DNA from 4 places in the Trichococcus sp. TS_SC_9 genome. Region 2 is predicted to be linked to each of the others. Evidence: a T-box and tRNA genes for the amino acid it is inferred to sense, from the RefSeq annotation. Region 2 holds a T-box; the other regions hold tRNA genes.
The links. The T-box of region 2 lies ahead of argS (arginine--tRNA ligase). A T-box ahead of a tRNA ligase gene usually reads a tRNA of that ligase, here a tRNA-Arg.
Positions count from the first base shown of each region.

Region 1: it has a tRNA-Arg gene. The T-box ahead of argS (arginine--tRNA ligase) is inferred to sense a tRNA for this amino acid. The anticodon was not compared.
Region 3: it has a tRNA-Arg gene. The T-box ahead of argS (arginine--tRNA ligase) is inferred to sense a tRNA for this amino acid. The anticodon was not compared.
Region 4: it has a tRNA-Arg gene. The T-box ahead of argS (arginine--tRNA ligase) is inferred to sense a tRNA for this amino acid. The anticodon was not compared.

Region 1 is NZ_CM149591.1:641,579-646,891, reverse strand. Features, by position in the region: rRNA gene AC0J5I_RS03025 (23S ribosomal RNA) at 1-2,833, shown strand, start outside; rRNA gene rrf (5S ribosomal RNA) at 2,925-3,040, shown strand; tRNA gene AC0J5I_RS03015 (tRNA-Asn) at 3,063-3,136, shown strand; tRNA gene AC0J5I_RS03010 (tRNA-Lys) at 3,151-3,223, shown strand; tRNA gene AC0J5I_RS03005 (tRNA-Leu) at 3,227-3,308, shown strand; tRNA gene AC0J5I_RS03000 (tRNA-Thr) at 3,320-3,395, shown strand; tRNA gene AC0J5I_RS02995 (tRNA-Gly) at 3,399-3,470, shown strand; tRNA gene AC0J5I_RS02990 (tRNA-Arg) at 3,503-3,576, shown strand; tRNA gene AC0J5I_RS02985 (tRNA-Pro) at 3,596-3,669, shown strand; tRNA gene AC0J5I_RS02980 (tRNA-Ala) at 3,685-3,757, shown strand; tRNA gene AC0J5I_RS02975 (tRNA-Met) at 3,769-3,842, shown strand; tRNA gene AC0J5I_RS02970 (tRNA-Ile) at 3,857-3,930, shown strand; tRNA gene AC0J5I_RS02965 (tRNA-Ser) at 3,951-4,040, shown strand; tRNA gene AC0J5I_RS02960 (tRNA-Met) at 4,070-4,142, shown strand; tRNA gene AC0J5I_RS02955 (tRNA-Asp) at 4,232-4,307, shown strand; tRNA gene AC0J5I_RS02950 (tRNA-Gly) at 4,309-4,379, shown strand; tRNA gene AC0J5I_RS02945 (tRNA-Ile) at 4,391-4,464, shown strand; tRNA gene AC0J5I_RS02940 (tRNA-Ser) at 4,504-4,591, shown strand; tRNA gene AC0J5I_RS02935 (tRNA-Glu) at 4,619-4,690, shown strand; tRNA gene AC0J5I_RS02930 (tRNA-Val) at 4,707-4,779, shown strand; tRNA gene AC0J5I_RS02925 (tRNA-Asp) at 4,782-4,854, shown strand; tRNA gene AC0J5I_RS02920 (tRNA-Phe) at 4,874-4,946, shown strand; tRNA gene AC0J5I_RS02915 (tRNA-Tyr) at 4,960-5,040, shown strand; tRNA gene AC0J5I_RS02910 (tRNA-His) at 5,055-5,127, shown strand; tRNA gene AC0J5I_RS02905 (tRNA-Gln) at 5,136-5,207, shown strand; tRNA gene AC0J5I_RS02900 (tRNA-Cys) at 5,230-5,300, shown strand.
Region 2 is NZ_CM149591.1:323,491-328,803, forward strand. Features, by position in the region: gene AC0J5I_RS01390 (MATE family efflux transporter) at 1-817, opposite strand, end outside; gene AC0J5I_RS01395 (GyrI-like domain-containing protein) at 884-1,360, opposite strand; gene argS (arginine--tRNA ligase) at 1,719-3,416, opposite strand; T-box leader at 3,539-3,810, opposite strand; gene AC0J5I_RS01405 (GNAT family N-acetyltransferase) at 3,874-4,485, opposite strand; gene AC0J5I_RS01410 (alpha/beta hydrolase) at 4,544-5,302, opposite strand.
Region 3 is NZ_CM149591.1:2,239,349-2,244,661, reverse strand. Features, by position in the region: gene AC0J5I_RS10830 (hypothetical protein) at 1-364, shown strand, start outside; tRNA gene AC0J5I_RS10825 (tRNA-Glu) at 456-527, opposite strand; tRNA gene AC0J5I_RS10820 (tRNA-Ile) at 544-617, opposite strand; tRNA gene AC0J5I_RS10815 (tRNA-Met) at 686-758, opposite strand; tRNA gene AC0J5I_RS10810 (tRNA-Glu) at 791-862, opposite strand; tRNA gene AC0J5I_RS10805 (tRNA-Ser) at 890-977, opposite strand; tRNA gene AC0J5I_RS10800 (tRNA-Ile) at 1,016-1,089, opposite strand; tRNA gene AC0J5I_RS10795 (tRNA-Gly) at 1,101-1,171, opposite strand; tRNA gene AC0J5I_RS10790 (tRNA-Asp) at 1,173-1,248, opposite strand; tRNA gene AC0J5I_RS10785 (tRNA-Met) at 1,271-1,343, opposite strand; tRNA gene AC0J5I_RS10780 (tRNA-Ser) at 1,373-1,462, opposite strand; tRNA gene AC0J5I_RS10775 (tRNA-Ile) at 1,483-1,556, opposite strand; tRNA gene AC0J5I_RS10770 (tRNA-Met) at 1,571-1,644, opposite strand; tRNA gene AC0J5I_RS10765 (tRNA-Ala) at 1,655-1,727, opposite strand; tRNA gene AC0J5I_RS10760 (tRNA-Pro) at 1,741-1,814, opposite strand; tRNA gene AC0J5I_RS10755 (tRNA-Arg) at 1,829-1,902, opposite strand; tRNA gene AC0J5I_RS10750 (tRNA-Leu) at 1,908-1,993, opposite strand; tRNA gene AC0J5I_RS10745 (tRNA-Gly) at 2,041-2,112, opposite strand; tRNA gene AC0J5I_RS10740 (tRNA-Thr) at 2,116-2,191, opposite strand; tRNA gene AC0J5I_RS10735 (tRNA-Leu) at 2,203-2,284, opposite strand; tRNA gene AC0J5I_RS10730 (tRNA-Lys) at 2,288-2,360, opposite strand; tRNA gene AC0J5I_RS10725 (tRNA-Val) at 2,366-2,438, opposite strand; rRNA gene rrf (5S ribosomal RNA) at 2,450-2,565, opposite strand; rRNA gene AC0J5I_RS10715 (23S ribosomal RNA) at 2,657-5,313, opposite strand, start outside.
Region 4 is NZ_CM149591.1:1,215,795-1,221,107, reverse strand. Features, by position in the region: tRNA gene AC0J5I_RS05945 (tRNA-Asp) at 16-88, opposite strand; tRNA gene AC0J5I_RS05940 (tRNA-Val) at 91-163, opposite strand; tRNA gene AC0J5I_RS05935 (tRNA-Glu) at 180-251, opposite strand; tRNA gene AC0J5I_RS05930 (tRNA-Glu) at 353-424, opposite strand; tRNA gene AC0J5I_RS05925 (tRNA-Glu) at 526-597, opposite strand; tRNA gene AC0J5I_RS05920 (tRNA-Val) at 623-695, opposite strand; tRNA gene AC0J5I_RS05915 (tRNA-Glu) at 775-846, opposite strand; tRNA gene AC0J5I_RS05910 (tRNA-Ser) at 874-961, opposite strand; tRNA gene AC0J5I_RS05905 (tRNA-Ile) at 998-1,071, opposite strand; tRNA gene AC0J5I_RS05900 (tRNA-Gly) at 1,083-1,153, opposite strand; tRNA gene AC0J5I_RS05895 (tRNA-Asp) at 1,155-1,230, opposite strand; tRNA gene AC0J5I_RS05890 (tRNA-Met) at 1,320-1,392, opposite strand; tRNA gene AC0J5I_RS05885 (tRNA-Ser) at 1,422-1,511, opposite strand; tRNA gene AC0J5I_RS05880 (tRNA-Ile) at 1,532-1,605, opposite strand; tRNA gene AC0J5I_RS05875 (tRNA-Met) at 1,620-1,693, opposite strand; tRNA gene AC0J5I_RS05870 (tRNA-Ala) at 1,705-1,777, opposite strand; tRNA gene AC0J5I_RS05865 (tRNA-Pro) at 1,793-1,866, opposite strand; tRNA gene AC0J5I_RS05860 (tRNA-Arg) at 1,885-1,958, opposite strand; tRNA gene AC0J5I_RS05855 (tRNA-Leu) at 1,964-2,049, opposite strand; tRNA gene AC0J5I_RS05850 (tRNA-Gly) at 2,097-2,168, opposite strand; tRNA gene AC0J5I_RS05845 (tRNA-Thr) at 2,172-2,247, opposite strand; tRNA gene AC0J5I_RS05840 (tRNA-Leu) at 2,259-2,340, opposite strand; tRNA gene AC0J5I_RS05835 (tRNA-Lys) at 2,344-2,416, opposite strand; tRNA gene AC0J5I_RS05830 (tRNA-Asn) at 2,431-2,504, opposite strand; rRNA gene rrf (5S ribosomal RNA) at 2,527-2,642, opposite strand; rRNA gene AC0J5I_RS05820 (23S ribosomal RNA) at 2,734-5,313, opposite strand, start outside.

The DNA.
Region 1 (5,313 bases), 320 kb from region 2:
GGAGCTGTAAGTAAGCTTTGATCCGGAGATTTCCGAATGGGGCAACCCAATATCTTTGATAGGATATTACGTTACACTGAATACATAGGTGTATCGAGGAACACGCAGGGAACTGAAACATCTCATTACCTGCAGGAAGAGAAAGAAAATTCGATTCCCTTAGTAGCGGCGAGCGAAACGGGAAAAGCCCAAACCAAAGAGCTTGCTCTTTGGGGTTGTAGGACTGGGACATGAGACTGCAATGGATAGCAGAAGCCAACTGGAAAGTTGCGCAAAATAGGGTAATAGCCCCGTATGCGAAATCCAAATCAGCTCTACCAGTATCCTGAGTACGGCGGAACACGAGAAATTCCGTCGGAATCCGGGAGGACCATCTCCCAAGGCTAAATACTCCCTAGTGACCGATAGTGAACCAGTACCGTGAGGGAAAGGTGAAAAGCACCCCGGAAGGGGAGTGAAACAGTACCTGAAACCGTGTGCCTACAAGTAGTCAAAGCCCGTTAATGGGTGATGGCGTACCTTTTGTAGAATGGACCGGCGAGTTACGATTTCATGCAAGGTTAAGTTGCAAAGACGGAGCCGCAGCGAAAGCGAGTCTGAATAGGGCGAATAAGTATGAGGTCGTAGACCCGAAACCAAGTGACCTACCCATGTCCAGGTTGAAGGTGCGGTAATACGCACTGGAGGACCGAACCCACGCACGTTGAAAAGTGCGGGGATGAGGTGTGGGTAGCGGAGAAATTCCAATCGAACTTGGAGATAGCTGGTTCTCTCCGAAATAGCTTTAGGGCTAGCCTCGGATATGCGAATCATGGAGGTAGAGCACTGTTTGGACTAGGGGCCCTTCTCGGGTTACCGAATTCAGATAAACTCCGAATGCCATTGATTTAGATCCGGGAGTCAGACTGCGAGTGATAAGATCCGTAGTCAAAAGGGAAACAGCCCAGACCACCAGCTAAGGTCCCAAAGTATCTGTTAAGTGGAAAAGGATGTGGGGTTGCATAGACAACTAGGATGTTGGCTCAGAAGCAGCCATCATTTAAAGAGTGCGTAATAGCTCACTAGTCGAGTGACCCTGCGCCGAAAATTTACCGGGGCTAAACAGATCACCGAAGCTGTGGATGGAACCTTCGGGTTCCGTGGTAGGAGAGCGTTCTAAGGGCATCGAAGCCAGATCGTGAGGACTGGTGGAGCGCTTAGAAGTGAGAATGCCGGTATGAGTAGCGCAAGACGGGTGAGAATCCCGTCCACCGAATAACTAAGGTTTCCTGGGGAAGGCTCGTCCTCCCAGGGTTAGTCGGGACCTAAGCTGAGGCCGATAGGCGTAGGCGATGGACAACAGGTTGATATTCCTGTACCAGTTGCTTTTGTTTGAGCGATGGAGGGACGCAGGAGGCTAAGGAATGCACACGATCGGAAATGTGTGTCCAAGCAGCAAGTCTGAGAACGAGTGAAATGCTTTTTCTCTTAAGGACAAGCTGTGATGGGGAGCGAAATTTAGTAGCGAAGTTCCTGATGTCACACTGCCAAGAAAAGCTTCTAGTGAGAAAGTAACTGCCCGTACCGCAAACCGACACAGGTAGTTGAGGAGAGAATCCTAAGGTGTGCGAGAGAACTCTCGTTAAGGAACTCGGCAAAATGACCCCGTAACTTCGGGAGAAGGGGTGCTGACCGCAAGGTCAGCCGCAGTGAATAGGCCCAAGCGACTGTTTATCAAAAACACAGGTCTCTGCAAAATCGAAAGATGACGTATAGGGGCTGACGCCTGCCCGGTGCTGGAAGGTTAAGAGGAGAGGTTAGCGCAAGCGAAGCTTTGAATTGAAGCCCCAGTAAACGGCGGCCGTAACTATAACGGTCCTAAGGTAGCGAAATTCCTTGTCGGGTAAGTTCCGACCCGCACGAAAGGCGTAACGATTTGGGCACTGTCTCAACGAGAGACTCGGTGAAATTATAGTACCAGTGAAGATGCTGGTTACCCGCGACAGGACGGAAAGACCCCATGGAGCTTTACTGCAGTTTGATATTGCGTGTTTGTATCACATGTACAGGATAGGTAGGAGCCAATGATACCGGGACGCCAGTCTCGGAGGAGGCAACGGTGGGATACTACCCTTGTGATATGACCACTCTAACCCGCTGCTCTTAGCGAGCAGGGAGACAGTGTCAGACGGGCAGTTTGACTGGGGCGGTCGCCTCCAAAAATGTAACGGAGGCGCCCAAAGGTTCCCTCAGAATGGTTGGAAATCATTCGTAGAGTGTAAAGGCAGAAGGGAGCTTGACTGCGAGACCTACAAGTCGAGCAGGGACGAAAGTCGGGCTTAGTGATCCGGTGGTTCCGCATGGAAGGGCCATCGCTCAACGGATAAAAGCTACCCTGGGGATAACAGGCTTATCTCCCCCAAGAGTTCACATCGACGGGGAGGTTTGGCACCTCGATGTCGGCTCATCGCATCCTGGGGCTGTAGTCGGTCCCAAGGGTTGGGCTGTTCGCCCATTAAAGCGGTACGCGAGCTGGGTTCAGAACGTCGTGAGACAGTTCGGTCCCTATCCGTCGCGGGCGTTGGAAATTTGAGAGGAGCTGTCCTTAGTACGAGAGGACCGGGATGGACACACCGCTGGTGTACCAGTTGTTCTGCCAAGAGCATCGCTGGGTAGCTATGTGTGGACGGGATAAACGCTGAAAGCATCTAAGCGTGAAGCCCCCCTCAAGATGAGATTTCCCATCACTTTAAGTGAGTAAGACCCCTGAGAGATGATCAGGTAGATAGGTTGGGAGTGGAAGTACAGCGATGTATGGAGCGGACCAATACTAATCGGTCGAGGACTTAACCAATTTTTAAAAGATGAAAACTCAAGCGGTGTTTTCGGGTTCCCTTTAAATTTGTAGATTCAGTTTTGAGAGAACAACGTTCTCTTGAAAAATGTGCGGTGACGATGGCAAGAAGGTCACACCTGTTCCCATCTCGAACACAGAAGTTAAGCTTCTTAGCGCCGATTGTAGTGAAGGGTTTCCCTTTGTGAGAGTAGGACGTTGCCGCGCTTTTTTTTGTATACAGAATTATTCCGCAATAGCTCAGTTGGTAGTAGCGCATGACTGTTAATCATGATGTCGTAGGTTCGAGTCCTACTTGCGGAGTTTTTTCTTAAGATGAGTTATTAGCTCAGTTGGTAGAGCATCTGACTTTTAATCAGAGGGTCGCAGGTTCGAGCCCTGCATAACTCATTTGCGGGTGTGGCGGAATTGGCAGACGCACTAGATTTAGGATCTAGCGCCGCAAGGCGTGGGGGTTCAAGTCCCTCCACCCGCATAATTTAATACGCCGGCTTAGCTCAGTTGGTAGAGCATCTGATTTGTAATCAGAGGGTCGAGGGTTCGAATCCTTTAGCCGGCACCATTCGCGGAAGTAGTTCAGTGGTAGAACATCACCTTGCCAAGGTGGGGGTCGCGGGTTCGAACCCCGTCTTCCGCTTCAAATTTAGATAGTGCTTTGCACTGTCTTTTGCACCCATAGCTCAATTGGATAGAGTACTTGACTACGAATCAAGCGGTTACAGGTTCGACTCCTGTTGGGTGCATTTTTCACATAATTATCACCGGGAAGTAGCTCAGCTTGGTAGAGCACTTGGTTTGGGACCAAGGGGTCGCAGGTTCGAATCCTGTCTTCCCGATTCAACAATCTTCACGGGGCCTTAGCTCAGCTGGGAGAGCGCCTGCCTTGCACGCAGGAGGTCAGCGGTTCGATCCCGCTAGGCTCCATTTTCATTTTTGGCGGTGTAGCTCAGATGGCTAGAGCATCCGGTTCATACCCGGAAGGTCATGGGTTCGACCCCCTTCGCCGCTATTATACCTTGCTTCGGACCTTTAGCTCAGTTGGTTAGAGCAGACGGCTCATAACCGTCCGGTCGCAGGTTCGAGTCCTGCAAGGTCCATGAAAAAATTATCAGCTTATGGAGGATTACCCAAGTCCGGCTGAAGGGAACGGTCTTGAAAACCGTCAGGCGTGTAAAAGCGCGCAAGGGTTCGAATCCCTTATCCTCCTTTAGTGGCCTCAGGCCATTGTATTATTATCGCGGGGTGGAGCAGTTGGCAGCTCGCCGGGCTCATAACCCGGAGGTCACAGGTTCAAGTCCTGTCCCCGCAATTGTCATGATTGTCGCTGCTTCAGCAGCTTACAAGCATGATACACTTGGGCGCAAGCCCACAGTGTAACCTCAAAAAATTTTAACGCATGGTTCCGTGGTGTAGGGGTCAACATGCCTGCCTGTCACGCAGGAGATCGCGGGTTCAAATCCCGTCGGAGCCGCCATGCGGGTGTAGTTTAGTGGTAAAACCCCAGCCTTCCAAGCTGATGTCGGGAGTTCGATTCTCCTCACCCGCTTTTTTAAAGAAGGGCCTATAGCTCAGCTGGTTAGAGCGCACGCCTGATAAGCGTGAGGTCGATGGTTCGAGTCCATTTAGGCCCATTGATAAAGCAACAATATTAACAGAAAATTTCTTGTTATGGGGAAGTACTCAAGTGGCTGAAGAGGCGCCCCTGCTAAGGGTGTAGGTCGTTAACGCGGCGCGAGGGTTCAAATCCCTCCTTCTCCGTAGCTTTATCGCAAAGAATAAAAGCATGGTCCGTTGGTCAAGCGGTTAAGACACCGCCCTTTCACGGCGGTAACACGGGTTCGATTCCCGTACGGATCATTGTTTCCAGCATTATGGAGGTTTAGCTCAGCTGGGAGAGCGTCTGCCTTACAAGCAGAATGTCGGCGGTTCGATCCCGTCAACCTCCATTGGTTCCGTGGTGTAGGGGTTAACATGCCTGCCTGTCACGCAGGAGATCGCGGGTTCAAATCCCGTCGGAGCCGTTTTTTTAAATTTTATTTTGGTCTGATAGCTCAGTTGGTAGAGCACTTGATTGAAGCTCAAGGTGTCGGCGGTTCGAATCCGTCTCGGACCATTTTTTATATGATGGAGGGATAGCGAAGTGGCTAAACGCGGCGGACTGTAAATCCGCTCTTTCGGGTTCGGCAGTTCGAATCTGCCTCCCTCCATTCTTATTATTATGGCGATCGTGGCGAAGTGGTTAACGCACCGGTTTGTGGATCCGGCATTCGTGGGTTCAATTCCCATCGGTCGCCCTCTTTATTGGGCTATCGCCAAGCGGTAAGGCAACAGACTTTGACTCTGTCATTCGTTGGTTCGAATCCAGCTAGCCCAGTTTTTTCAAATAGTAACACCTCGGCGGTATAGCCAAGTGGTAAGGCACAGGTCTGCAAAACCTCTATCACCGGTTCAAATCCGGTTACCGCCTTTCCATAAGTACA
Region 2 (5,313 bases):
GAATATTGTTCAGGCTCAAATTCAGGAAGGAGCCGACAGCTTGCATCAAAATCGACGGGCCGCCGATAGAATAGATTTTTTTGATTGTTTGCATATCCGGGCGGAACCCTTTAAACGATAAAGTGATTTCCTTATTGAACCGGACATTGAAAAAGAACGCCAGTGATGCAGCGGTTATCTGTCCGATGACGGTTGCGATTGCAGCGCCTCTTGTCCCCATTGCCGGAACGCCGAACCAGCCGAAGATGAAGATCGGATCGAGGATGATGTTCAGGATTGCACCTGTCGCTTGGGTCGTCATCGTGAACAAGGTTCTGCCTGTGGATTGCAGCAAGCGTTCCATGCTGACCTGCATAAAGACTCCGATTGAGAAGACGCAGATGACTTGCAGGTAATCGATTCCGTAGGCGATGATTTCTGCATCCTTCGTCTGGAAAGAGAAATAAAGCGGGATGAAGAACAGGCCCAACGCCAAAAATAACAGGAAATGCATGGCATTCAGAAAAATGCCGTTATCGGCTGTGCTGTTTGCAGCCGCGTAATCCTTTTCCCCGAGTCGTCTGGAAACCAACGCATTTATCCCGACCCCTGTCCCGACCGCCAAAGCGATCATCAAGTTCTGCACCGGGAACGCCAAGGATACCGCAGTCAGGGCTTTTTCACTGATTTGGGCCACGAAGATGCTGTCCACGACATTGTATAAAGCCTGTACCACCATGGAAATCATCATTGGTACGGACATGGAGATCAATAATTTGTTGACGGGCATGACACCCATCTTATTTTCCGCCATTGCTGGCTGTTTGTTTTGTTGCATATTTTTTCCTTTCCAAAAAAGTGGAGCCGTCTATTCGACGGCTCGCCTTTTTGTAGCTATAATTTTTTATGATTCATCTGCCTCTTGGATAGGCAATTCGATTTTGGTCAAGTATTCCTGCGGCGTGAAGCCTTCGCCGTTGTAGTAGGTTTCATAGGAGATGCCGTTCGTCTCGAAATCATGGAATGTCAACCACTGGTCCATTTCCTGATAAAGTTTCGGGATTTCATTATAAGGGCCGATGTTCAGACAGGATACACGTTTACCTGCCGGAATGATGGACATGCGGATATCATCCTGCGGCGGCAATAATTTTGCGATCGGATAACCAACTTCAATTTCGACATTTTGCTTCGTGAATGAGTAATAGATCGTGAAACAGGGACCTGCAGGCAGTTCTTCCAACAAATTCAGATAGGTCAGGACTTTTTCGCGGCAGTCCCCTATCTTCGTCTGCATATTTTTCAGCGTCGTTTCCGTTTTGATGGAAATGATGCGCTGCTCCGGTTGATTGGTCAATGTGATGTCTGAAATTCTTCCCATTTTACAAAACCCCCTTTAACAAGGCTTGCGATGCACCGACTTTGAAAACTTCAATATAAGGATAGCATACTTTTCAGAAAAAAACCGTTTTGGTGCATCAAGTGTCGAAAAACCGCCTTATTTCCGGGTGTTCTCAACGCAGGGAAGAGTTTTTTTGGAACAAATCAAAAAGCCCAAAACTATGTGCATAATTTTAGGCTTTTTGGTTTTTTTAAGAAGGATGATTCATCTCATCCTATTTAGTCGAACTCTGAATCCCAGAAATCTCCGTCTAAGTTGACAACCCCACGCGGACAAAAAACGTCCGCTCTGTGTCTGTCCCCTTAGTGCTCGATTTCTACCCGGGATTCATCGTATCCTACATTTTTTCTGGGGATTGGACGCCTAGGAGTCTTAGGCCTTCTTGCAGGACTGTGGCTACGGACTGGACAAGTGCTAAACGGGCGTTGCGTTTGTCGTCTTCCACCAGCACTTTGGTGTTGCCGTAATATTTATTGAATGCTTGGGACAAGTGGATCGTGTATTTCGCGATCACGGATGGCTCGAATTTTTCGTAGGCTTGTTGGATGATTTCAGGGAAACTGTTCAACAGTTTCACGACTTCCCATGCGTAAGCATCATCCAGACCAAGGTCGGCTGCTTCGGTTGTGTCCAGTTCGACTGCCGCTTTGCGCAGGATGCTCAAACCGCGTGCGTTTGTATATTGGACATAAGGGCCTGTTTCGCCTTCGAATTGCACGACTTCCTCCAAATCGAAGTCAAAATTGTTCAGACGATCATTTTTCAGGTCATGGAAAACGACAGCGCCGACGCCGACTGCTTTGGCGACTGCTTCTTTGTCTTCCAATGTCGGATTCTTCTCGTTGATTTGCTTCAAGGAAAGCTCGGTCGCTTCGTTCAGGACTTCCTCAAGCAAGATGACTTTCCCTTGACGCGTCGACAGTTTCTTGCCGCCTTGCGTGATCAGGCCGAACGGGATATGGTGCATGTTTTCTGCCCAGTCGTAGCCAAGCTCTTTCAGAACGGCTTTCAGTTGTTTGAAGTGGTTGCTTTGTTCATTGCCGACTGCATACAGTGACATCGCAAAATCATAGTTGCGTTTGCGGTAGATCGCTGCAGCCAAGTCGCGGGTGATGTACAAGGTTGCGCCGTCCGATTTTTTGATCAAAGCAGGATTCAGGTTGTATTTTTCCAAATCAACGATGGTTGCGCCGCGGTCCTGAGTCAGGATACCGGCTTTGTCCAGCAGTTCAACGACTTCTTCCATTTTATCGTTGTAGAAAGCTTCGCCGTTGAAGGAATCGAAAGTGATCCCCAACATATCGTAGATTTTCATGAATTCCTGCAGCGATTCAGAACGGAACCACTCCCAAAGATGCAAAGCTTCCTCATCGCCATCTTCCAATTTCTTGAACCAAGCGCGGGCTTCGTCGTTCATGGTATCGTCTGATTCTGCTTCCGTGTGGAAACGGACATACAGAGTCAACAATTCATTGATCGGCTCAGCTTTGACTTTTTCTTCGTCGCCCCACAATTTGTAGGCCACGATCAGCTTACCGAATTGCGTGCCCCAGTCGCCCAAATGGTTGATTTTGATTGGATTGAAGCCGACTTTCTTCATAATGTTGGCCAAAGAATTTCCGATGACCGTAGAGCGCAAATGACCCATCGAGATCGGTTTCGCGATGTTCGGCGAGGACATATCAATCGGCACATTGCCGCCTTTTCCGATATCGGCTGTTCCGAATGCTTGCTTCTCGGCCGCAATTTCATGCAGGACCGTATTCGTTACCGCTGCTTTTTCAAGGAACAGATTGACGTACGGGCCCACTGCTTCCACCTTTTCGATGTAGGGATGGTTCAGTTGTGCCGCCAAATCTACGGCGATGGCTTGCGGCGCTTTGCGCAAAGCTTTCGCTAGTGCGAATGCCGGAAATGCGACATCCCCGTGCTCTGTATATTTAGGTACTTCCAGCAATTGGTACACTTGATCGTAGCTTAAATGCTCCGGTACCAACTTTTGAATCTCTTCAGCAACAATCTTTTTATAATCCATATTTTTCTGCTCCTTTATTATATGCCTCTACTTATCCATATGATGAATGGATCACTTGTCTTCTCTTTAGGTGCCGCCAATCTGCGATAACGATAAAAAAAGCCCCTATTCTGCCCTGGCAAAATAGAGACGAATATCCGTGGTACCACTCTAATTCGATAAAGCAACACAGATGGGCTCTGATTATTTTATCCTTTTGAACCGCTAACGGGGCTAAACCGAATGACGCTACTCACAAACGTTCTTTCTCAGATGTCCGATGAACAGGGGGATCACGTTTGTCTTCAAGTCACTTTCTCTGAAGTGCGTTTCCTTCTTCGCTCCGTTGCGGGCTTCCACCTTCCCCGCTCGCTGTGAACATTGCACGAAGTACTTTCTTCATCAATGAATGTGTTTAGTATCTGTAATACTATATCAAAGCCAGCCCTGTTTGTCTAATTGATTTTTGACTTCCCCATCATTCCGATGGATTCGGCAAATGCTTCGGGCGGCTCATCCAAATGCTTTCCGAATAGTCCATGAAAATTTTTCCAATCCATGATTTTTTCCGATGCACTTCGCGGAAGCCGATCCGTTCGTAAACACTTTGAGCCCGTCCGTTGCTGTCAACGACATCCAAGGAGAAAGTTCGGTAAGGTTCCGTTTCGATCAACTTGAGCAGCATCTTACCGGCAACACCTTGGCGCCGATCCGCTTCATTGGTTGCCACGCACTCAAAATAAAGCGTCTCATCGTCGATTGGCAAGGGCTCCCCGTATTCTTTATGGAAGCTGAAATAACCGACATGCCCCCAGATGAATCCGAAGTTTGCCAAGAAATCTTCCTTGTTCACTTCCATGGCACGGCGTTGGTTGGTCGAACAACCTACCATCGCGACCGGGCGATCCCCGTCCATCGCAACCTGGATCAGGTCCTCCTGCAGCAGCCTGCGGAATCCGCCCAGCAAGCGCTCGGTATCCCGGTGCAACGTCTTCATGTCCTTGTAATAGCTGGTGACGAAAATTTTTCTGACTTCCTCTTTTTGGGCTTCCGTTAATTGGCTCATTTTCGCCATCGTTATTTCTGTCATATTTTCTTCCCTTCGTGCAAATCTTAGGTAAATTTTGCTTATTATTTGATCCGCTGCATTATGGCTGGCGGTTGTTTTCGATAAATGATGTGATGACTTCAACAGTCAGTTGTTGCTGCTGATTGGTAGAGATGGTTGCAGTCCCATCCTCCGCTTGCATTCCGTAATCGCCGAACTGGCCATGATTACCGCCATCCAGCACGATTTCCGTATAGTCATCCGGCAGCTTTTCTTGCGCTTCACCGTAGCTTTCGCGATTCAGGACTTCATCCTCCGAACCGTAGATGGAAAGAACCGGGAACGGCGCGTCGGTCAAATCACTGGACGGATAGGACGCCAGGAAAATCAAGCCTGCTACCTCATCAGCTTGGTCAGCCGCAAAACTGGAAGCCATGACTCCACCCAAGGAATGCCCGGCGAGATACCAATCCTGCACACTCTCTTCCTGTTCCATGATCGTTTCTGCCGCATTGGCATCAAAGACCGCCAAATGGAAAGGCATCTTGGCGACGACCACCAACAAATCCGCTTCGGCCAAGCTGCGCAACAAAGGCGCATAGGCTTCCGCTTCCACCTTTCCGCCCGGATAAAAGATGATGCCTTCCTCTGGATCTTCCCCATTCGGCGCAAAGGTGATCGCGTCATCGGTTTCGGTGATCGTGACCGATCCATCCGACTGCAGCGCCTCGACCGCACTTGCTGTCGCTTTATAATAGTCATTTACGTACCAAAAGAACGCACCTGCAACAATCACTGCAACTACAGCCAATCCGATGAGTAGTTTACGGATCCAGCTGGATTTCCTGTTTTTTTCCATAGTATCCTCCT
Region 3 (5,313 bases), 1.2 Mb from region 2:
TATCCCACTTCAGCTGCAATACGAATTGCTTCCGTTGATCCTGTTCCATATCTTTTGTTTGATACAGATTCAAATCAAAAATACCACAGGCAGCGATCGCCCAATGACTTATTATCAACAACTGCTTCTGAAGCACTCAAAATTTCTGAAAATGACTTCCTTCATGCTAGCCTATGCCACAGCAATCTTTCAAATATTTAATCTCAGCAGCTCGCTATGGGCCATCAGCTTATTCGGATTGTCCACACTACTGGTCTTTCCTTTATTCAAAAAAAGATTTCAAGCCGCCCTCAGAATTGAACATTATCTGTCCAACTACAGTTTTCTTTTCACGCTGGGTTATTCCATACTATTCTTGGTCTAACAGAAACAGGCAGCTGCACCAGTCGAATTGACGGGTGTAGCTGCCTGTTTACGTGTAAGAAAAAAGCACTCAAAAGAGTGCTTTGCAATGATGATCCGTACGGGAATCGAACCCGTGTTACCGCCGTGAAAGGGCGGTGTCTTAACCGCTTGACCAACGGACCATAAAGATAGTACAAATGGGCCTAAATGGACTCGAACCATCGACCTCACGCTTATCAGGCGTGCGCTCTAACCAGCTGAGCTATAGGCCCTTCAAAAGCGCATGACGCGAATCGGATTCGCGATAGTAGATCCTTCATTCAACTGAAATAAGAATCAATTGCGGGGACAGGACTTGAACCTGTGACCTCCGGGTTATGAGCCCGGCGAGCTGCCAACTGCTCCACCCCGCGATAATTTTATTATGACCTAAAGGTCATGACAATGATCCGTACGGGAATCGAACCCGTGTTACCGCCGTGAAAGGGCGGTGTCTTAACCGCTTGACCAACGGACCAATCTTTTATTCTTTGCGATAAAGCTACGGAGAAGGAGGGATTTGAACCCTCGCGCCGCGTTAACGACCTACACCCTTAGCAGGGGCGCCTCTTCAGCCACTTGAGTACTTCCCCATAACAAGAAATTTCTGTTAATATTGTTGCTTTATCAATGGGCCTAAATGGACTCGAACCATCGACCTCACGCTTATCAGGCGTGCGCTCTAACCAGCTGAGCTATAGGCCCTTCTTTAAAAAAGCGGGTGAGGAGAATCGAACTCCCGACATCAGCTTGGAAGGCTGGGGTTTTACCACTAAACTACACCCGCATGGCGGCTCCGACGGGATTTGAACCCGCGATCTCCTGCGTGACAGGCAGGCATGTTGACCCCTACACCACGGAACCATGCGTTAAAAAAAGAAAACAATTGCGGGGACAGGACTTGAACCTGTGACCTCCGGGTTATGAGCCCGGCGAGCTGCCAACTGCTCCACCCCGCGATAATAATACAATGGCCTGAGGCCACTAAAGGAGGATAAGGGATTCGAACCCTTGCGCGCTTTTACACGCCTGACGGTTTTCAAGACCGTTCCCTTCAGCCGGACTTGGGTAATCCTCCATAAGCTGATAATTTTTTCATGGACCTTGCAGGACTCGAACCTGCGACCGGACGGTTATGAGCCGTCTGCTCTAACCAACTGAGCTAAAGGTCCGAAGCAAGGTATAATAGCGGCGAAGGGGGTCGAACCCATGACCTTCCGGGTATGAACCGGATGCTCTAGCCATCTGAGCTACACCGCCAAAAAAAAAATGGAGCCTAGCGGGATCGAACCGCTGACCTCCTGCGTGCAAGGCAGGCGCTCTCCCAGCTGAGCTAAGGCCCCATAATTTCAGTGATCGGGAAGACAGGATTCGAACCTGCGACCCCTTGGTCCCAAACCAAGTGCTCTACCAAGCTGAGCTACTTCCCGTTGTATTCTATTAATGCACCCAACAGGAGTCGAACCTGTAACCGCTTGATTCGTAGTCAAGTACTCTATCCAATTGAGCTATGGGTGCCTAAATGCCGAGAATCGGAATCGAACCGATACGGTGATCACTCACCGCAGGATTTTAAGTCCTGTGCGTCTGCCAGTTCCGCCACCCCGGCATGTTACTTTTTGTTGCAATCATAAGGTCTGGCATAGTCCTTATGAAAGCGGAAGACGGGGTTCGAACCCGCGACCCCCACCTTGGCAAGGTGATGTTCTACCACTGAACTACTTCCGCGAATGGTGCCGGCTAAAGGATTCGAACCCTCGACCCTCTGATTACAAATCAGATGCTCTACCAACTGAGCTAAGCCGGCGTATTAAATTATGCGGGTGGAGGGACTTGAACCCCCACGCCTTGCGGCGCTAGATCCTAAATCTAGTGCGTCTGCCAATTCCGCCACACCCGCAAATGAGTTATGCAGGGCTCGAACCTGCGACCCTCTGATTAAAAGTCAGATGCTCTACCAACTGAGCTAATAACTCATGAATGGAGGTTGACGGGATCGAACCGCCGACATTCTGCTTGTAAGGCAGACGCTCTCCCAGCTGAGCTAAACCTCCATAATATAAATGCGCGGCAACGTCCTACTCTCACAAAGGGAAACCCTTCACTACAATCGGCGCTAAGAAGCTTAACTTCTGTGTTCGAGATGGGAACAGGTGTGACCTTCTTGCCATCGTCACCGCACATTTTTCAAGAGAACGTTGTTCTCTCAAAACTGAATCTACAAATTTAAAGGGAACCCGAAAACACCGCTTGAGTTTTCATCTTTTAAAAATTGGTTAAGTCCTCGACCGATTAGTATTGGTCCGCTCCATACATCGCTGTACTTCCACTCCCAACCTATCTACCTGATCATCTCTCAGGGGTCTTACTCACTTAAAGTGATGGGAAATCTCATCTTGAGGGGGGCTTCACGCTTAGATGCTTTCAGCGTTTATCCCGTCCACACATAGCTACCCAGCGATGCTCTTGGCAGAACAACTGGTACACCAGCGGTGTGTCCATCCCGGTCCTCTCGTACTAAGGACAGCTCCTCTCAAATTTCCAACGCCCGCGACGGATAGGGACCGAACTGTCTCACGACGTTCTGAACCCAGCTCGCGTACCGCTTTAATGGGCGAACAGCCCAACCCTTGGGACCGACTACAGCCCCAGGATGCGATGAGCCGACATCGAGGTGCCAAACCTCCCCGTCGATGTGAACTCTTGGGGGAGATAAGCCTGTTATCCCCAGGGTAGCTTTTATCCGTTGAGCGATGGCCCTTCCATGCGGAACCACCGGATCACTAAGCCCGACTTTCGTCCCTGCTCGACTTGTAGGTCTCGCAGTCAAGCTCCCTTCTGCCTTTACACTCTACGAATGATTTCCAACCATTCTGAGGGAACCTTTGGGCGCCTCCGTTACATTTTTGGAGGCGACCGCCCCAGTCAAACTGCCCGTCTGACACTGTCTCCCTGCTCGCTAAGAGCAGCGGGTTAGAGTGGTCATATCACAAGGGTAGTATCCCACCGTTGCCTCCTCCGAGACTGGCGTCCCGGTATCATTGGCTCCTACCTATCCTGTACATGTGATACAAACACGCAATATCAAACTGCAGTAAAGCTCCATGGGGTCTTTCCGTCCTGTCGCGGGTAACCAGCATCTTCACTGGTACTATAATTTCACCGAGTCTCTCGTTGAGACAGTGCCCAAATCGTTACGCCTTTCGTGCGGGTCGGAACTTACCCGACAAGGAATTTCGCTACCTTAGGACCGTTATAGTTACGGCCGCCGTTTACTGGGGCTTCAATTCAAAGCTTCGCTTGCGCTAACCTCTCCTCTTAACCTTCCAGCACCGGGCAGGCGTCAGCCCCTATACGTCATCTTTCGATTTTGCAGAGACCTGTGTTTTTGATAAACAGTCGCTTGGGCCTATTCACTGCGGCTGACCTTGCGGTCAGCACCCCTTCTCCCGAAGTTACGGGGTCATTTTGCCGAGTTCCTTAACGAGAGTTCTCTCGCACACCTTAGGATTCTCTCCTCAACTACCTGTGTCGGTTTGCGGTACGGGCAGTTACTTTCTCACTAGAAGCTTTTCTTGGCAGTGTGACATCAGGAACTTCGCTACTAAATTTCGCTCCCCATCACAGCTTGTCCTTAAGAGAAAAAGCATTTCACTCGTTCTCAGACTTGCTGCTTGGACACACATTTCCGATCGTGTGCATTCCTTAGCCTCCTGCGTCCCTCCATCGCTCAAACAAAAGCAACTGGTACAGGAATATCAACCTGTTGTCCATCGCCTACGCCTATCGGCCTCAGCTTAGGTCCCGACTAACCCTGGGAGGACGAGCCTTCCCCAGGAAACCTTAGTTATTCGGTGGACGGGATTCTCACCCGTCTTGCGCTACTCATACCGGCATTCTCACTTCTAAGCGCTCCACCAGTCCTCACGATCTGGCTTCGATGCCCTTAGAACGCTCTCCTACCACGGAACCCGAAGGTTCCATCCACAGCTTCGGTGATCTGTTTAGCCCCGGTAAATTTTCGGCGCAGGGTCACTCGACTAGTGAGCTATTACGCACTCTTTAAATGATGGCTGCTTCTGAGCCAACATCCTAGTTGTCTATGCAACCCCACATCCTTTTCCACTTAACAGATACTTTGGGACCTTAGCTGGTGGTCTGGGCTGTTTCCCTTTTGACTACGGATCTTATCACTCGCAGTCTGACTCCCGGATCTAAATCAATGGCATTCGGAGTTTATCTGAATTCGGTAACCCGAGAAGGGCCCCTAGTCCAAACAGTGCTCTACCTCCATGATTCGCATATCCGAGGCTAGCCCTAAAGCTATTTCGGAGAGAACCAGCTATCTCCAAGTTCGATTGGAATTTCTCCGCTACCCACACCTCATCCCCGCACTTTTCAACGTGCGTGGGTTCGGTCCTCCAGTGCGTATTACCGCACCTTCAACCTGGACATGGGTAGGTCACTTGGTTTCGGGTCTACGACCTCATACTTATTCGCCCTATTCAGACTCGCTTTCGCTGCGGCTCCGTCTTTGCAACTTAACCTTGCATGAAATCGTAACTCGCCGGTCCATTCTACAAAAGGTACGCCATCACCCATTAACGGGCTTTGACTACTTGTAGGCACACGGTTTCAGGTACTGTTTCACTCCCCTTCCGGGGTGCTTTTCACCTTTCCCTCACGGTACTGGTTCACTATCGGTCACTAGGGAGTATTTAGCCTTGGGAGATGGTCCTCCCGGATTCCGACGGAATTTCTCGTGTTCCGCCGTACTCAGGATACTGGTAGAGCTGATTTGGATTTCGCATACGGGGCTATTACCCTATTTTGCGCAACTTTCCAGTTGGCTTCTGCTATCCATTGCAGTCTCATGTCCCAGTCCTACAACCCCAAAGAGCAAGCTCTTTGGTTTGGGCTTTTCCCGTT
Region 4 (5,313 bases), 890 kb from region 2:
TAAAATTTAAAAAAACGGCTCCGACGGGATTTGAACCCGCGATCTCCTGCGTGACAGGCAGGCATGTTAACCCCTACACCACGGAACCAATGGAGGTTGACGGGATCGAACCGCCGACATTCTGCTTGTAAGGCAGACGCTCTCCCAGCTGAGCTAAACCTCCATAATGCTGGAAACAATGATCCGTACGGGAATCGAACCCGTGTTACCGCCGTGAAAGGGCGGTGTCTTAACCGCTTGACCAACGGACCATAAGGTTGAATATATTATTAAGATGGAGATTGATTGGACAGAACTGACATCCATTCGTATCCTGTCCGTTAAGCAGCCCGAGCCACAACAGTTAGGATGATGATCCGTACGGGAATCGAACCCGTGTTACCGCCGTGAAAGGGCGGTGTCTTAACCGCTTGACCAACGGACCGTAAGGTTGAAAATACTATTAAGATAGAGAATGATTGGTTGGAACTGACGTCCATTTGTATCCTGTTCGTTAAGCAGCTAGAGCCGCAACAGCTAGGATGATGATCCGTACGGGAATCGAACCCGTGTTACCGCCGTGAAAGGGCGGTGTCTTAACCGCTTGACCAACGGACCATAAGATTGGAAATAAATAATGCAATGGAGGTTGACGGGATCGAACCGCCGACATTCTGCTTGTAAGGCAGACGCTCTCCCAGCTGAGCTAAACCTCCATAATGCTGGAAACACTGTGAGCTGACGCTCAAGTGTATCATGTTTGTACAACAGCTGAAGCTGCAACAACCATGACAATGATCCGTACGGGAATCGAACCCGTGTTACCGCCGTGAAAGGGCGGTGTCTTAACCGCTTGACCAACGGACCATGCTTTTATTCTTTACGATAAAGCTACGGAGAAGGAGGGATTTGAACCCTCGCGCCGCGTTAACGACCTACACCCTTAGCAGGGGCGCCTCTTCAGCCACTTGAGTACTTCCCCTTAAAAGAGAACTCCACTATCTGTATGCTTTATCAATGGGCCTAAATGGACTCGAACCATCGACCTCACGCTTATCAGGCGTGCGCTCTAACCAGCTGAGCTATAGGCCCTTCTTTAAAAAAGCGGGTGAGGAGAATCGAACTCCCGACATCAGCTTGGAAGGCTGGGGTTTTACCACTAAACTACACCCGCATGGCGGCTCCGACGGGATTTGAACCCGCGATCTCCTGCGTGACAGGCAGGCATGTTGACCCCTACACCACGGAACCATGCGTTAAAATTTTTTGAGGTTACACTGTGGGCTTGCGCCCAAGTGTATCATGCTTGTAAGCTGCTGAAGCAGCGACAATCATGACAATTGCGGGGACAGGACTTGAACCTGTGACCTCCGGGTTATGAGCCCGGCGAGCTGCCAACTGCTCCACCCCGCGATAATAATACAATGGCCTGAGGCCACTAAAGGAGGATAAGGGATTCGAACCCTTGCGCGCTTTTACACGCCTGACGGTTTTCAAGACCGTTCCCTTCAGCCGGACTTGGGTAATCCTCCATAAGCTGATAATTTTTTCATGGACCTTGCAGGACTCGAACCTGCGACCGGACGGTTATGAGCCGTCTGCTCTAACCAACTGAGCTAAAGGTCCGAAGCAAGGTATAATAGCGGCGAAGGGGGTCGAACCCATGACCTTCCGGGTATGAACCGGATGCTCTAGCCATCTGAGCTACACCGCCAAAAATGAAAATGGAGCCTAGCGGGATCGAACCGCTGACCTCCTGCGTGCAAGGCAGGCGCTCTCCCAGCTGAGCTAAGGCCCCGTGAAGATTGTTGAATCGGGAAGACAGGATTCGAACCTGCGACCCCTTGGTCCCAAACCAAGTGCTCTACCAAGCTGAGCTACTTCCCGTTTGAAAATATTAAAAAATGCACCCAACAGGAGTCGAACCTGTAACCGCTTGATTCGTAGTCAAGTACTCTATCCAATTGAGCTATGGGTGCCTATATGCCGAGAATCGGAATCGAACCGATACGGTGATCACTCACCGCAGGATTTTAAGTCCTGTGCGTCTGCCAGTTCCGCCACCCCGGCATGTTACTGTTTGTTGCTTTCATAAGGTCTGGCATAGTCCTTATGAAAGCGGAAGACGGGGTTCGAACCCGCGACCCCCACCTTGGCAAGGTGATGTTCTACCACTGAACTACTTCCGCGAATGGTGCCGGCTAAAGGATTCGAACCCTCGACCCTCTGATTACAAATCAGATGCTCTACCAACTGAGCTAAGCCGGCGTATTAAATTATGCGGGTGGAGGGACTTGAACCCCCACGCCTTGCGGCGCTAGATCCTAAATCTAGTGCGTCTGCCAATTCCGCCACACCCGCAAATGAGTTATGCAGGGCTCGAACCTGCGACCCTCTGATTAAAAGTCAGATGCTCTACCAACTGAGCTAATAACTCATCTTAAGAAAAAACTCCGCAAGTAGGACTCGAACCTACGACATCATGATTAACAGTCATGCGCTACTACCAACTGAGCTATTGCGGAATAATTCTGTATACAAAAAAAAGCGCGGCAACGTCCTACTCTCACAAAGGGAAACCCTTCACTACAATCGGCGCTAAGAAGCTTAACTTCTGTGTTCGAGATGGGAACAGGTGTGACCTTCTTGCCATCGTCACCGCACATTTTTCAAGAGAACGTTGTTCTCTCAAAACTGAATCTACAAATTTAAAGGGAACCCGAAAACACCGCTTGAGTTTTCATCTTTTAAAAATTGGTTAAGTCCTCGACCGATTAGTATTGGTCCGCTCCATACATCGCTGTACTTCCACTCCCAACCTATCTACCTGATCATCTCTCAGGGGTCTTACTCACTTAAAGTGATGGGAAATCTCATCTTGAGGGGGGCTTCACGCTTAGATGCTTTCAGCGTTTATCCCGTCCACACATAGCTACCCAGCGATGCTCTTGGCAGAACAACTGGTACACCAGCGGTGTGTCCATCCCGGTCCTCTCGTACTAAGGACAGCTCCTCTCAAATTTCCAACGCCCGCGACGGATAGGGACCGAACTGTCTCACGACGTTCTGAACCCAGCTCGCGTACCGCTTTAATGGGCGAACAGCCCAACCCTTGGGACCGACTACAGCCCCAGGATGCGATGAGCCGACATCGAGGTGCCAAACCTCCCCGTCGATGTGAACTCTTGGGGGAGATAAGCCTGTTATCCCCAGGGTAGCTTTTATCCGTTGAGCGATGGCCCTTCCATGCGGAACCACCGGATCACTAAGCCCGACTTTCGTCCCTGCTCGACTTGTAGGTCTCGCAGTCAAGCTCCCTTCTGCCTTTACACTCTACGAATGATTTCCAACCATTCTGAGGGAACCTTTGGGCGCCTCCGTTACATTTTTGGAGGCGACCGCCCCAGTCAAACTGCCCGTCTGACACTGTCTCCCTGCTCGCTAAGAGCAGCGGGTTAGAGTGGTCATATCACAAGGGTAGTATCCCACCGTTGCCTCCTCCGAGACTGGCGTCCCGGTATCATTGGCTCCTACCTATCCTGTACATGTGATACAAACACGCAATATCAAACTGCAGTAAAGCTCCATGGGGTCTTTCCGTCCTGTCGCGGGTAACCAGCATCTTCACTGGTACTATAATTTCACCGAGTCTCTCGTTGAGACAGTGCCCAAATCGTTACGCCTTTCGTGCGGGTCGGAACTTACCCGACAAGGAATTTCGCTACCTTAGGACCGTTATAGTTACGGCCGCCGTTTACTGGGGCTTCAATTCAAAGCTTCGCTTGCGCTAACCTCTCCTCTTAACCTTCCAGCACCGGGCAGGCGTCAGCCCCTATACGTCATCTTTCGATTTTGCAGAGACCTGTGTTTTTGATAAACAGTCGCTTGGGCCTATTCACTGCGGCTGACCTTGCGGTCAGCACCCCTTCTCCCGAAGTTACGGGGTCATTTTGCCGAGTTCCTTAACGAGAGTTCTCTCGCACACCTTAGGATTCTCTCCTCAACTACCTGTGTCGGTTTGCGGTACGGGCAGTTACTTTCTCACTAGAAGCTTTTCTTGGCAGTGTGACATCAGGAACTTCGCTACTAAATTTCGCTCCCCATCACAGCTTGTCCTTAAGAGAAAAAGCATTTCACTCGTTCTCAGACTTGCTGCTTGGACACACATTTCCGATCGTGTGCATTCCTTAGCCTCCTGCGTCCCTCCATCGCTCAAACAAAAGCAACTGGTACAGGAATATCAACCTGTTGTCCATCGCCTACGCCTATCGGCCTCAGCTTAGGTCCCGACTAACCCTGGGAGGACGAGCCTTCCCCAGGAAACCTTAGTTATTCGGTGGACGGGATTCTCACCCGTCTTGCGCTACTCATACCGGCATTCTCACTTCTAAGCGCTCCACCAGTCCTCACGATCTGGCTTCGATGCCCTTAGAACGCTCTCCTACCACGGAACCCGAAGGTTCCATCCACAGCTTCGGTGATCTGTTTAGCCCCGGTAAATTTTCGGCGCAGGGTCACTCGACTAGTGAGCTATTACGCACTCTTTAAATGATGGCTGCTTCTGAGCCAACATCCTAGTTGTCTATGCAACCCCACATCCTTTTCCACTTAACAGATACTTTGGGACCTTAGCTGGTGGTCTGGGCTGTTTCCCTTTTGACTACGGATCTTATCACTCGCAGTCTGACTCCCGGATCTAAATCAATGGCATTCGGAGTTTATCTGAATTCGGTAACCCGAGAAGGGCCCCTAGTCCAAACAGTGCTCTACCTCCATGATTCGCATATCCGAGGCTAGCCCTAAAGCTATTTCGGAGAGAACCAGCTATCTCCAAGTTCGATTGGAATTTCTCCGCTACCCACACCTCATCCCCGCACTTTTCAACGTGCGTGGGTTCGGTCCTCCAGTGCGTATTACCGCACCTTCAACCTGGACATGGGTAGGTCACTTGGTTTCGGGTCTACGACCTCATACTTATTCGCCCTATTCAGACTCGCTTTCGCTGCGGCTCCGTCTTTGCAACTTAACCTTGCATGAAATCGTAACTCGCCGGTCCATTCTACAAAAGGTACGCCATCACCCATTAACGGGCTTTGACTACTTGTAGGCACACGGTTTCAGGTACTGTTTCACTCCCCTTCCGGGGTGCTTTTCACCTTTCCCTCACGGTACTGGTTCACTATCGGTCACTAGGGAGTATTTAGCCTTGGGAGATGGTCCTCCCGGATTCCGACGGAATTTCTCGTGTTCCGCCGTACTCAGGATACTGGTAGAGCTGATTTGGATTTCGCATACGGGGCTATTACCCTATTTTGCGCAACTTTCCAGTTGGCT